DNA from 3 places in the Mucilaginibacter sp. CSA2-8R genome. Region 1 is predicted to be linked to each of the others. Evidence: riboswitches for the same ligand, from Rfam matches in the RefSeq annotation. Region 1 holds a riboswitch; each other region holds the start of a gene.
The links. Region 1 has a riboswitch for S-adenosylmethionine ahead of AAGR14_RS12695 (cysteine desulfurase family protein). Riboswitches for the same ligand answer to the same signal wherever they lie in the genome.

Region 1 (4,667 bases):
GCAATCTCTTACAGTACAGGATTTACAGAAACTCGTACCCTAATAGTCGTCAGGCCTGGTTTTATGGGTTGTAACCTCAATATTTCAACAAAATTGCTACATTATTCAACTACAGTTTTATTTATCCTGGGCATATTTGTAGTGTGTAGCCGCTCATCCTAGGGGCGGCTACCATAATAAACCAGTTGTATGAAAACCTTAAGCATCTTTGCCATGCTCTGCGCCATGGCGGCCACTGCGTTTGGCCAAAACCCTATTATTCAAACCAAGTTTACGGCCGATCCGGCACCGCTGGTTTACCACGACACCGTGTTTTTATACACCGGCCATGATGAGGATGATGCATTTGGCTTTAAAATGCAGAACTGGCTGCTGTATACCTCTACCGATATGGTAAATTGGACCGACCGCGGCGCTATAGCCTCTGTAAAAGATTTTAAATGGGGCGGTATTGATAACGGGGCCTGGGCACTGCAGTGCGTGCACCGCAATAACAAATTTTATTTGTACTGCCCTTTGCCCAACAATGTAGGCATCGGTGTGCTGGTGTCTGATAGCCCGTACGGGCCGTTTAAAGACGCGATAGGAAAGCCGCTGATTAAAAATAGTAAAGACGATATCGACCCGACGGTTTTAATTGACGATGACGGGCAAGCCTACCTGTACTGGGGCAACCCCAATTTATACTACGTAAAACTAAACCCGGATATGATTTCGTATTCAGGCGAGATCATTAAAGACCCTTCTATAGCCAAAGTGGCCGGTAAGGCCGACCCATTCCATTACCAGGAAGGCCCCTGGGCATTTAAGCGCGATGGTAAATATTACATGGCATATGCCTCAACCTGCTGCCCCGAAGGGATAGGGTATGCTATGGGTAAAAGCGCAACCGGCCCATGGGAGTACGGTGGCAGCATTATGGATGGCGACCCGCGTTCGTCAGGCAACCATCCGGGCATTATCAATTACAAAGGCACCTGGTACGTTTTCGGCTTCAATTATAATATCATGAAGCAAACCGTGTCAAAGCATTATGAACGCCGGTCGGTATCGCTCGAAGAATTAACGTTTAACCCCGACGGTACAATTAAGCATTTGCCGTTTTGGTCGGTAACCGGCGTTAAACAGCGCGGCACGTTAAATCCTTACAGCAAGGTTGAGGCCGAAACCATCGCCTACAGTGAAGGCCTAAAAACGGATAACGTAACCGAGTGGGAGCGTAACGTGTCTTGGGATAAAGGGAAAAAGAAAGCTGAACGCATCTTTGTGAGTTCTATAAATAATGGCGACTATCTAAAAGTACAGGGCGTTGATTTTGCATCGGGTGCTTCGGCTATTGAGGTTTGTGTAGCGGCGTTACGCGGCGGCAAGATGGAAGTGCATACGGATAAAATTGATGGCCCTTTAGTGGGGGTGGTTAACGTAAACAATGTTGCCCAGGGCGATGTATTTGGCAATGTAACCAGTCCTCTTAAAAATGTTAAAGGCGTACATGATGTGTACTTTGTTTTTAAAGGAGAAAAAGACCTGTTTTATTTTGACTGGTGGAAGGTAAATCCAGCTAAATAAAAAAAAGCTTTATTTATAGCATTACATATCGCTGCAAGTCTGTGCTTTAAAGCACAGACTTGCAGCGAATTTTGTTTAAGCCGAACGCTATTTCTGGGCAGTTTTGGCCATTAAATCTGCGCTCTCCAATTCATAGGCGAAACTGTCGTTTGTCATCAAAACATCTAAAAATAAAAATATCTACAAATTCTATAGGAATTATATTTTTTGGGCTATATTTGCTGCTGTAAACGATAGTTCTTTGTCAACTTATCCAGAAAGACTGAGGGAAAGGCCCTGCGACGTCTTGGCAACCTATACGGCTTTTTAAGCTGCATAAGGTGCTAATTCCTGCTTTTGCTAATGCAAAAGAAAGATAAGATAACAAGTGCTCCTGCTTGTTAAAATTGTTGTGCTGTGCTGCAGCCTTCTCTGGGTTTGATTTACAAGACTTTCCAATTTTTAACAAGCAGCATACAAAAGCTATGAGTATTTATTTAGACAACGCAGCCACCACACCACTCGACGCCGAAGTGTTTAATGCCATGACACCGTACCTGCTAAACCATTACGGCAACCCGTCGTCGCACCATGCACAGGGGCGTCAGGCCCGGCAGGCTATTGAGCAGTGCAGAGCAACTATTGCCGGTTTAATTGGCGCGTTGCCCGAAGAAATTGTGTTTACCTCGGGCGGTACCGAGGCTGATAATACAGCTATACTTACAGCCGTACATGGCTATGGCATACAGCATGTTATCACTACCCGGTTTGAGCATCATGCAGTATTACATACGTTAAGTAATCTGCAACGTAAAGGGCTCATTAAAATAAGTTTTATTAAACATGATGCTAAAGGCAACCTCGACCTGGGCCACTTGGAGCAGTTGCTGCAAACTCATCCGCGCAGCCTGGTATCGGTAATGCATGCCAACAACGAGATTGGCAACCTGAACGACATCGCTCAAATAGGCGAAATAAGCGAGCGTTACGATGCGCTTTTTCATACCGATACGGTACAAACCATGGGGCACTACCGGCTCAATATGCAAAAACTAAAAGTGCATTTTCTGGCGGCATCGGCGCACAAATTCCATGGCCCAAAAGGGGTAGGGTTTATATTTTGTCGTAAGGGCATCCAGCTGTCGCAGCTCATACATGGCGGCGGACAGGAAGGCCGCTTACGTGCCGGTACCGAAAACATCCACGGTATTGTAGGGCTTACCAAAGCTTTAGAGATTGCTTATAGCCATATCGACGAGCACCATCAGCACATCCAAAATCTAAAAAACTACATGATTTCCCGCTTAACCAGCGAGGTGCCCGGCGTAACGTTTAACGGTAATTCGGCCAGCGCACAGCAAAGTCTTTACACCGTATTAAATGTAGGCTTACCAGCATTAAGCTACGGCCCCAACCTGCTGCGATGTTTGGACGATGCCGGCATTGCGGTATCGGGCGGGAGTGCCTGTTCTACCGGTTCAGCTTCGCACGTGCTACAGGCCATTGCTGCCGCTGATGATCAGGACCATATCCGTTTCTCATTCAGCAAGTTTAACACCCGGCACGAGATTGACCGTGTACTGGAAGCCCTGCATCAAATTTATCAAACCTTAGCTGCTTAATTACGCAATGAAAACATTATCAAAAATTACATACACACTTGGATTTGCCGTCATGTTGCTCGTGGCCAATATCACCCGCGCCCAGCAAAATAACGTTACTGCTGCAACGCCTGCCCCAGCCGATGCCGACCGTGGCTACCTAGTACAAGTAGGCGACCAAGCACCCGATAATTTTGAACTGGTGCTGCAAAACGGACAAAAGACTTCACTTAAGCAGTTACGCGGCAAAATAGTGGTGCTGCAGTTTACCGCCAGCTGGTGCAGCGTTTGCCGCAAAGAAATGCCGCACCTGGAAGCAGATGTTTGGAAAGCCTACCAAAATAAAAACGTGGTGCTGATAGGCGTAGACCGCGACGAACCGCTGGAGAAAGTACAGAAATTCCATCAGGATATGCAAATCACGTATCCGCTGGCACTAGACCCGGGGGCCGACATTTTTGGACGTTTCGCCAATAAAAAGTCGGGCGTTACCCGTAATGTGGTGATTGATCCATCGGGCAAAATCGTTTACCTGACGCGGCTATATGACGAAAAAGAATTCGGCCAAATGGTACAGGTGATTGACCGCCTGGCCAGCCAGTCCTCAGTAAAAGCATCGCTATAAACGGTGCCCATGGCGGAGTGGCCGAGTGGTTAGGCACGGGTCTGCAAAACCCAGTACGGCGGTTCGAATCCGTCCTCACGCCTCTGTTAACAAAACAAACATCATCCAACAAAACAGTATATGAACGCAAATTTTTACTTATCGCTCCAGGCCCACGCTGTAAATCCGCATAGACGGACAAGAGCCGCGTCTCCGGCGTTTGCCACCGCAGCACCCGCCACCCGTCACACCGTTTGCTCATCCTCATTCGTACCTGCCCATCCTTGTTGCTGCTGCTGTTGCAGCCTGCGCTAATACGTGCTGCGGCTGAGTGCCGATCAATCATCCCGGTTTTAATAAATTTTTTTTATTGCTGAGGTATAAAGGCATGCTCCATAGGCTGCCTCAAGGCCATTAGTGTGGCGCCTCGTCATCACAACCCGAACAAAAAACATGTCAAAAAAGTATCTGTTGCTGCTTGTTGTATTATTGCAGGCACTTCTGTTTAAAACCGCCGCTGCCCAAGGCCTCAAGGTAAGCGGTATTATTGTGAGTAAGGCCGACGGACAGCCGCTGCCCGGCGTAAGTGTGGCCGTAACCGGCACCACCAACGGCGTGCAAACCAATGGCGATGGCCGTTTTACCTTAAACGTGCAAAAAGGTGATATATTAAGGGCCTCTTTTGTAGGCTTTATTGCCCAGGAAATACCGGTGACCGGTAACCAGGCCGACCTCAAAATCGTGCTCGAAGAACAGCCTAACTCGCTTAACGAGGTGGTGGTAACGGCACTTAATATCTCTAAAGATAAAAAGTCGTTAGGATACGCCGTGCAGGGCTTAAAAGCTAAGGATATTGCCGAGGCTAAAGAAACTAACTTCATCAACGCCCTAAGCGGTAAAATAGCCGGCGTAAA
Region 2 (4,667 bases), 2.3 Mb from region 1:
TTATGCAGGAAATTGGTGTTGATGAACAAACGGCAGCCCAACTTTTAAACGAGCACGGCAGCGTTCGTAAAGCGGTTGATGCGTACAAAAAATAATATGCAGATATGCTAATGTGCGTATGTGCAAATGAATAAAAGAGAACTATAATTTAAAAGAAAAAGCAGGTAGGCACAACGTACAAGCAAAACATTTGCACATACGCACATTAGCATATCTGCATATTTATAACACATGCACGAAATAGAGCCATACTACAGGTGGAGAGATGATTATGTAGCGGCAGAGGATGAGTATTCGCCTTTTTATGCTACGGTGTATAATGAGTTTGAGTTTGATAAGCAGGTTTATAATTATTTGCTGCACCCGCAATGGGATTCGTTTGGCTCTAATACATTATATTTAAAAGTATTGTATGCCGATTATGATCGCGGCTATGTGATCATAGAGTTTATTGGCGAATGGAACGATGCCATCAATAATGACATCATGACGCTGAAACGAGAGATTATGGAGTTAATGATTGATAACGGCATTAACAAGTTTATACTGATAGGCGAAAACGTATTAAACTTTCACTCGTCTGACGATTGTTATTACGAAGAGTGGTTTCAGGATGTGGAAGATGGATGGATTGCGGGTATCAATTTCAGGGAACATGTGATTGAAGAATTCAAACAAAACAATATTGATTACTACATCAATTTTGGTGGAGGCCTTGATGAATTAAACTGGCGCTCATTGAAACCCTTACAGGTATTTAAACTGGTAGAAGAGCAATTAATGCGCCGCCTTACTTAAACTTTAAAGCTGTTTAAGTGTCTAAAATATGTTATACCTTTAACCTGATTAATTTATAAAAATGGAAAGTAATAATTTTGATTATCAATACAAGAATGTAATACAACTGGACGACCAGGCTTCATCGCGCAAGTTTATCGCCAATGTATTTATGTGGATGTTTGTTGCGCTGGGCATATCTGCCTTTTGTGCTTACTTATTTGCTACCGACATTAATTTATTAAGCAAACTGATTGACCTGAGCACCGGTCGCAGAACCGGCCTGGGCACTGTAGTAATGTTTGCGCCTTTAGCATTTGTTATGCTGATGTCGTTTGGCTTAAATAAAATATCAGCGCCGGTACTCACGGTTTTATTCATCTTGTTTGCAGCGCTGATGGGTACAAGCTTAAGCTTTGTGCTATTAGTTTATACGGCATCATCAGTATTAGGTGTGTTCATCACGGCTTCGGTAGTTTTTGGTATTATGGCCATAGCCGGTTATACCACCACACAAGATTTAACTAATTTTGGTTCGTTGATGGTGATGTTGCTGTTGGGCATCATCGTAGCATCAGTAGTAAACATGTTTATTGCCAGTCCGGGTTTAAGCAAGGCTATTAGCTATATTGGTGTAGCTGTGTTTGTGGGCTTAACCGCTTATGACGTACAAAAATTAAAACGCATAGGCGCGGGTTTGGAATACGGCCTGGCCGATACCAAAAAAATGGCTATCATGGGTGCACTGAGTCTGTATATGGACTTCATCAACCTGTTTTTATCTTTGTTAAGGATATTTGGCAGCCGTAAATAAGTGCTGTTTCATTTAAATTTTAAGCATGGGCTGCCCGCAAAGGCGGCCCTTTTTATTGGGGCCGATTGTAAGGTTTAGCATTTGGATTTGACGGCCCTATTTTGCAACTTTGTACTGCTTATAGAGAAAGACGGAGGGACTGGACCCTGCGAAGTCTTAGCAACCTGTGCTTACAAGGTGCTACATTCTACTTAAAACGGTTAACTATCAGGTTTTAAGACAGATAAGCGAGAGTCAAGATTCCAAACCGCCGACTTTTCGACATAAGCTATTTTAATATTAAGTACCTAAGATTAGGCATTCAAAAACGTGATGCAACTACCTCTTAATACTTGATACTCAATACCTGATACTAAAGAATGAATATATACGAACAATTACAAAAACGCATATTGGTAATTGACGGCGCCATGGGAACCATGATACAGCGCTATCAATTAACGGAAGACGATTTTCGCGGGGAGCGTTTTAAAAATCATCCGTCGGATTTAAAGGGCAACAACGATTTGCTTAACCTTACCCGTCCGGATGTTATCAAAGCTATTCATGCCGAATATCTGGATGCCGGGGCCGATATTATTGAAACCAATACTTTCAGCACCCAACGCATTAGTTTGGCCGACTACCATATGGAAGAACTGGCTTACGAGTTAAGCTACGAAGGTGCACGACTGGCCCGCGAAGCGGCTGATGAATACAACCTGAAAACACCTGATAAGCCCCGTTTTGTAGCCGGAGCTGTTGGCCCTACCAACCGTACCGCCTCATTATCTCCCGATGTAAATGACCCGGGCTATCGTGCCGTAACGTTTGATGACCTGGCTGAGGCTTATTATGAGCAGGTTCGCGGTTTAGTTGATGGAGGTTCGGACCTTTTATTGATTGAAACCATTTTTGATACGCTGAACGCCAAAGCAGCCTTGTTTGCCGTGCAGCGGTACGAGCACGAGTCGGGCAAAAGGCTACCCATCATGATTTCGGGTACCATTACTGATGCATCAGGACGTACCCTGTCGGGGCAAACCGTAGAGGCGTTCTGGAACTCCGTCCGCCATGCCAACCTGCTTTCGGTAGGTTTAAATTGTGCTTTGGGTGCCCGCGAAATGCGTCCGTATCTCGAAGAATTATCAGAAAAAGCAGATGTGTTTATTTCTGCCTATCCTAATGCCGGCTTACCTAACGAATTTGGCGCATACGACGAAACACCGCATGAAACGGCCCACCAGGTTGATGATTTTACTAAAGCCGGTCTGGTCAATATCGTAGGTGGTTGTTGCGGTACCACGCCCGACCACATCAAATGCATTGCCGATAAAGCCGCTAAACACGCACCCCGTCAAAAACCGGAGGTAGCGCCATACATGCGCCTAAGTGGCCTGGAAGCCGTCACCATTACGCCTGAGGCTAACTTTGTAAACGTAGGCGAGCGTACCAACATCACCGGTTCGCCTAAATTTTCAAAACTCATCCTGGCCGAAAACTATGAGGAGGCGCTTACCGTAGCTCGCCAGCAGGTAGAAGGCGGTGCCCAGGTCATCGACATTAACATGGACGAGGGCATGATTGATTCGGAAGCCGTGATGGTGAAATTTTTAAACCTCGTAGCCTCCGAACCCGATATTGCCAAACTGCCCATCATGGTCGATTCGTCTAAATGGACGGTGATTGAAGCCGGTTTAAAATGCCTGCAGGGCAAAGGTATTGTAAACTCCATTTCGCTTAAAGAAGGCGAAGAAAAGTTTAGAGAACAAGCCCAAAAAATATTAAGCTATGGAGCCGCTACGGTGGTGATGGCTTTTGATGAACAAGGCCAGGCCGACAATTACGAACGCCGTGTCGAAATTTGCAAGCGCTCATACGACATCCTAGTGAACGAAATTGGTTTCCCGCCGCAGGATATTATTTTCGACCCGAATATCCTTACCGTTGCCACCGGTTTGGAGGAACATAATAACTACGCGGTCGACTTTATCAACGCCACCCGCTGGATTAAAGAAAACTTACCTCATGCCAAAGTAAGCGGCGGGGTGAGTAATATTTCCTTCTCTTTTAGAGGAAACAACGTAGTACGCGAGGCCATGCACTCGGCGTTCCTGTACCATGCCATTAAAGCCGGTATGGATATGGGCATTGTAAATGCCGGTATGCTCGAAGTTTACGAAGAAATACCCAAGCCACTTTTAGAACGGGTAGAAGACGTACTGCTTAACCGCCGGCCCGATGCTACCGAACGTTTGGTAGAGTACGCCGAAACAGTAAAAGCTAAAGGCAAAGAAATAGTAAAAGACGAGGCCTGGCGTAACGAACCGGTTGAAAAGCGATTATCGCATGCCTTGGTTAAAGGTATTGTAGAGTACCTGGACAATGATGTGGAAGAAGCACGTCAAAAATATGCTCGTCCGCTCGAAGTGATTGAAGGCCCATTAATGGATGGCATGAACATCGTGGGCGACCTATTTGGGTCGGGTAAAATGTTTTTACCTCAAGTGGTAAAATCAGCCCGGGTAATGAAAAAGGCTGTAGCTTATTTGCTTCCGTTTATTGAAGAAGAAAAGCTAAAAAATGCTGATGCCAGTCAGCGCAGCAATGCCGGTAAAATATTGCTGGCTACGGTTAAAGGCGATGTACACGACATTGGTAAAAACATTGTTGGCGTAGTTCTGGCCTGTAATAACTTCGAAATTATAGACATGGGCGTTATGGTGCCCGCTCAAAAAATTATTGAAGAAGCCAAAAAGCAGCAGGTTGATATTATCGGCCTAAGTGGCCTCATCACGCCATCTTTGGATGAGATGGTGCATTTTGCCAAAGAGATGGAGCGCGAAGGCTTTACCGTTCCGCTGATTGTTGGCGGTGCTACCACATCACGTATCCATGCTGCCGTAAAAATTGCGCCTAATTACTCTGGTCCTGCTATTCACGTACTGGATGCATCGCGCAGTGTTACTGTGTGCAGCACACTAATGAGTAAAGACAACCGCGACGAGTATATTCAAAACATTAAGCTGGAATACGAAAAAGCACGCGAGGCGCATTTAAACAAACGGTCAGACAAGCGCTTTTTAAGCATTGACGA
Region 3 (4,667 bases), 1.8 Mb from region 1:
TATCTGCCCAAATTAGGCCAGGTGCGTTTGCGGTTAAGCGGCTATGGTGATAACGAAACTGCGTTGCAGACAGAAATTGACAGGTTTGCCGACCAGATTGTTGATCGCCTCCAGAACGTTGTAGCCGCCCGTGAAGATATTGCTCTCGAAAAAGCAATTATGAATAAACTGGAAGAAATGGGTTGCACCGTTTCGCTGGCCGAAAGTTGTACAGGTGGTTACTTGGCACATCTATTCACACAGCATCCGGGGTCTTCAAAAACGTTTTTAGGCGGAGCTGTAGCGTATGCTTATTCGTTAAAAGAAAGTATATTAGATGTAAGCGCTGTAACACTATTACGGCATGGCGCTGTAAGCGAAGAAACCGCTACCGAGATGGTAACAGGCGCTTTAAAAAACTTTAAATCTGATTATGCCGTTGCGGTTACCGGCATTGCTGGCCCTGATGGAGGTACGCCAGATAAGCCAGTGGGCACCGTTTGGATAGCCGTGGCCGGTCAGAATAAAAGTATCGTCAGAAAGTTTGTGTTTGGTAATAAACGGCGCCAAAATATAGAGCGCACGGCTATTACTGCCCTGGGTATGTTGAATACTTTACTGGGCGCACAATAAAACTACCGGATAAATAGTTAATTTTGGCCTGACTTAGAGATTAAACCATGGCGAAATTCGAACTGCTGCTGCCCAGAATGGGTGAAAGCGTTGCTGAAGCAACCGTTATTAAATGGCTGAAACAACCGGGCGACCGGATTGAGGCAGATGACGCTGTGGTTGAAATTGCTACCGATAAAGTAGACTCTGAGGTACCATCGCCGGTGAGCGGCGTTTTGAAAGAGCAATTGTTTAAGCAAGACGACGTAGTGCAGGTGGGTGCCTGCATTGCCGTAATCGAAACTGTTGACGAGCCCGAAAGCCAGCCCGAAGAAAAACCGGTAACCCGCTTTGAACTTTTATTGCCCAAAATGGGCGAAAGTGTTGCCGAGGCTACCCTGGTGAACTGGCTGAAACAGCCCGGCGAAAAGGTAACTGTTGATGATGCCCTTGTAATGATATCTACCGACAAGGTAGATTCTGAACTTCCATCGCCCGTTAACGGAACTTTAGTTGAGCACCTGTTTAAGTCAAACGAAGTTATTAAGGTAGGCACGCCAATAGCGGTAATTGAAACCGCCGATAAAACAAACTACCAGCCTGCTACACCGCCGGCACCTAAGCCAGAACCAAAAGCAGAGCCTGAGCAGGTAATGGATCCGGAGCCTGTGCCGGAAATGGCGCCTCATGTTCCTGGGTTAGAGCAATTACAGTCTAAAACCAGTCAAACAACACCTCCGGCCGCGCAATCATCAGGTATCCGTTTTTATTCTCCTTTGGTACGCAATATTGCCAATCAGGAAAATATTGGGCAAACCGAGCTGGATGCTATTCCGGGTACCGGGGCCGAGGGGCGTTTAACCAAGAATGATTTGATGGCTTACCTGCAAAACCGTGGCGAGGCTCAATCTGAAAAACCTGCGGCCGAAGTTCAGGCACCGGCTTCGACAACTGCAAGTACTCCTGCTGCGCCAGCCGAAAAAAGGGAAGCACCGCAACAGCCCGCACAAAGTTTAAACAGCGGCGACGAGATTATTGAAATGGACCGTATGCGCCGGTTAATTGCCGACCATATGGTGATGAGCCGCGATACCTCGGCGCACGTTACCTCATTTGTTGAGGCCGACGTAACCAATCTGGTTTACTGGCGCGAAAAGGTTAAAGGTAAATTTGAAAAACGCGAAGGGCAAAAACTAACCTTTACCCCTATATTTATTGAAGCAGTAGCCCGTGCTATTGTTGATATGCCAATGATTAACGTATCTGTAAATGGTACGCAAATCATCAAAAAGAAAGATGTGAACATTGGTATGGCTACAGCGCTACCGAGTGGCAACCTGATTGTGCCGGTAATTCGTCGTGCCGAGAGGCTCAACCTGACGGGTTTAGCCAAAAGCGTAAACGATTTGGCCAACCGTGCGCGTAATAACAAGCTACAGCCTGATGATACCCGCGATGGTACTTTTACCATTACCAACATTGGTATGTTTGGAAACATAATGGGTACGCCTATTATCAACCAGCCGCAGGTAGCTATATTAGCCATAGGCACTATTAAAAAGAAACCGGCTGTTATAGAAACACCTACCGGAGATGTTATAGCCATAAGGCACATGATGTATCTATCGTTATCATACGACCATCGTGTGGTAGATGGCGCCCTGGGCGGCTCGTTTGTAAAACGTGTAGCCGACTATCTCGAAAACTGGGATTTAAACCGCGATATCTAAATAAATACAGAAACTTACGCCTTTGCTTTTGGTGTAAGTTTCTGTAAATGAATACCTAAAGAAAATATTTTATAAAAATTTGTATAATTAAGCGTTTACGCACTACCTTTGCCTTTAAGGTTTAAATACCATAATCAAATACCCTCCGTTGGTTTTGATTTATAAAGAAGCGGCGAGAGATCAGGCTCCCTGACCCGCTGGCAACCCTCCGATAGGCGGAGAAGGTGCCAATTCCTGTCCCGGTCTGGACATACAGCCGGGGAATATAAGTGAAATAACCATGATACACGTTAAATCCACTACTGCAATTTTATTGGCTGCCCAAACGGGTAAATTTTTTGGTACTTACAGTTTTGCTGCTAACTGTTTGTGCATGTGTTGTTGCCATTAAAGCAATTGCACGTTTCCATTCACTGCGCTTTTGTTGCAAATAAATGCTAACGTGTTTTACGCCGGGATTTGCTGTATCCTGTCCGTAAGCTAACCTCAAGGCAACAGTCATTCACCAAAGTCATTACCATTAACTGTAAACATCATGTCAACAACACCTTTAAAATTCGAAACTTTACAATTGCACGCCGGTCAGGAAGTTGATCCCATCACCGGTTCGCGTGCAGTGCCTTTATATCAAACTACTTCGTACGTTTTTAAAAATGCCGAGCATGGCGCTAACCTGTTTGCGCTAAAAGAATTTGGCAACATCTACTCACGGATTATGAATCCGACAACTGATGTATTTGAGAAACGTATTGCCGCGCTCGAAGGTGGGGTAGCTGCCCTGGCAACGGCATCGGGTCAGGCAGCTCAGTTTATTGCGCTAAACAACATCCTACAGGTAGGCGACAACTTTGTTACCTCACCGTTTTTATATGGTGGGACGTATAACCAGTTTAAGGTAGCCTTTAAACGTTTGGGAATAGAAGCGCGTTTTGCTGCGAATGAACAGGCTGATAGTTTAGAGCGTTTGATTGACGATAAAACTAAAGCTATTTATTTAGAAACCATCGGTAATCCAGGCTTTAACATCCCGGATTTTGAACAGATAGCTGCTTTGGCCCGTAAGTATGATTTGCCGCTCATTGTAGATAATACCTTTGGTGCCGGAGGATATTTGTTCCGCCCCTTAGAGCATGGCGCTCACGTGGTAGTTGAGTCGGCCACTAAATGGATTGGCGGGCATGGTACCAGCATTGGTGGCGTAATTGTAGATGGCGGTAACTATAATTGGGGTAATGGTAAATATCCGCAATTTAGCCAACCTGCAGAGGGCTATCATGGATTGATATTTTCTGAAGTGTTTGGGGTAGGCGGCCCTTTCGGCAACATCCAATTCATCATCAGGGCTAGGGTAGAGGGCTTGCGCGATTTTGGTGCATCGCAATCACCTTTTAATTCGTTTTTACTACTGCAAGGTTTAGAAACCCTTTCGTTGCGTGTGCAGCGCCATGTAGATAATACGCTTGAACTGGCTATTTGGCTCGAACAGCATCCGCAGGTAGCTAAGGTCAACTATCCGGGTTTGCCATCTTCGCCATATCATCATTTGGCCAAGCGCTATTTAAAAAATGGTTTTGGTGCGGTGTTGTCATTTGAGTTAAAAGGCGATAAGCAGCACGCTTCCAAATTAATAGATAGCTTGCAAATGGTAAGCCACCTGGCCAATGTAGGCGATGCTAAAACGCTCATCATCCAGCCATCGGCTACCACACATCAGCAATTATCTGACGTGGAGCAACTGGCTGCGGGTGTAACGCCAAATTTATTGCGTGTTGCTGTGGGCATCGAACATATTGATGATATCAAAGCCGATTTTGAACAGGCTTTTGCTGTTGTAAAGACATTGGATGCAGCAATAGTTGGTGATTTAGATTAATAAACAGCTTTCATTCTTGAGATAAAGACGAAGCTTTAAAATATAGTTTTTTTAGTTTTTGATAGTGATTAATAAAGCCCTCCAGCAATGGGAGGGCTTAATCAAATTACAGCAATGAGTTTACAAACCTTCAATTATACAGGTACATTTGAGTTAGAATCGGGCAAGCAACTGGAGGGTTTACAGGTGGGTTATCACACGTATGGCCGGTTAAATGCCGCTAAAGATAATGTGGTTTGGGTATGCCATGCCCTTACTGCCAACTCGGATGTGCTCGACTGGTGGAAAGGATTTGTTGGCGAGGGTTACTTTTTTAACCCCGACGAGCATTTTATTATTTGTGCCAATGTGTTAGGTTCTGCTTACGGTACTTCCAATCCGTTAAGCATCAACCCATCAACCGGCCAGCCATTTTATTTAGATTTTCCGCAGTTTACCATCCGCGATATGGTAAAGGCCCACCAATTACTGGC

Region 2: linked by a shared signal. The riboswitch ahead of metH (methionine synthase) and the one ahead of AAGR14_RS12695 (cysteine desulfurase family protein) in region 1 are both predicted to bind S-adenosylmethionine.
Region 3: linked by a shared signal. The riboswitch ahead of AAGR14_RS05410 (O-acetylhomoserine aminocarboxypropyltransferase/cysteine synthase) and the one ahead of AAGR14_RS12695 (cysteine desulfurase family protein) in region 1 are both predicted to bind S-adenosylmethionine.

The regions. Positions count from the first base shown of each region.
Region 1 covers NZ_CP152389.1:3,010,058-3,014,724, reverse strand. Annotated here, with positions in the region: gene AAGR14_RS12705 (TlpA disulfide reductase family protein) at 1-43, shown strand, start outside; gene AAGR14_RS12700 (glycoside hydrolase family 43 protein) at 190-1,569, shown strand; SAM riboswitch class I at 1,816-1,931, shown strand; gene AAGR14_RS12695 (cysteine desulfurase family protein) at 2,034-3,170, shown strand; gene AAGR14_RS12690 (peroxiredoxin family protein) at 3,178-3,774, shown strand; tRNA gene AAGR14_RS12685 (tRNA-Cys) at 3,786-3,857, shown strand; gene AAGR14_RS12680 (SusC/RagA family TonB-linked outer membrane protein) at 4,207-4,667, shown strand, end outside.
Region 2 covers NZ_CP152389.1:5,265,470-5,270,136, forward strand. Annotated here, with positions in the region: gene murQ (N-acetylmuramic acid 6-phosphate etherase) at 1-95, shown strand, start outside; gene AAGR14_RS22345 (hypothetical protein) at 232-798, shown strand; gene AAGR14_RS22350 (Bax inhibitor-1/YccA family protein) at 860-1,591, shown strand; SAM riboswitch class I at 1,707-1,821, shown strand; gene metH (methionine synthase) at 1,951-4,667, shown strand, end outside.
Region 3 covers NZ_CP152389.1:1,230,317-1,234,983, forward strand. Annotated here, with positions in the region: gene AAGR14_RS05400 (competence/damage-inducible protein A) at 1-612, shown strand, start outside; gene AAGR14_RS05405 (2-oxo acid dehydrogenase subunit E2) at 660-2,321, shown strand; SAM riboswitch class I at 2,478-2,593, shown strand; gene AAGR14_RS05410 (O-acetylhomoserine aminocarboxypropyltransferase/cysteine synthase) at 2,857-4,194, shown strand; gene metX (homoserine O-acetyltransferase) at 4,309-4,667, shown strand, end outside.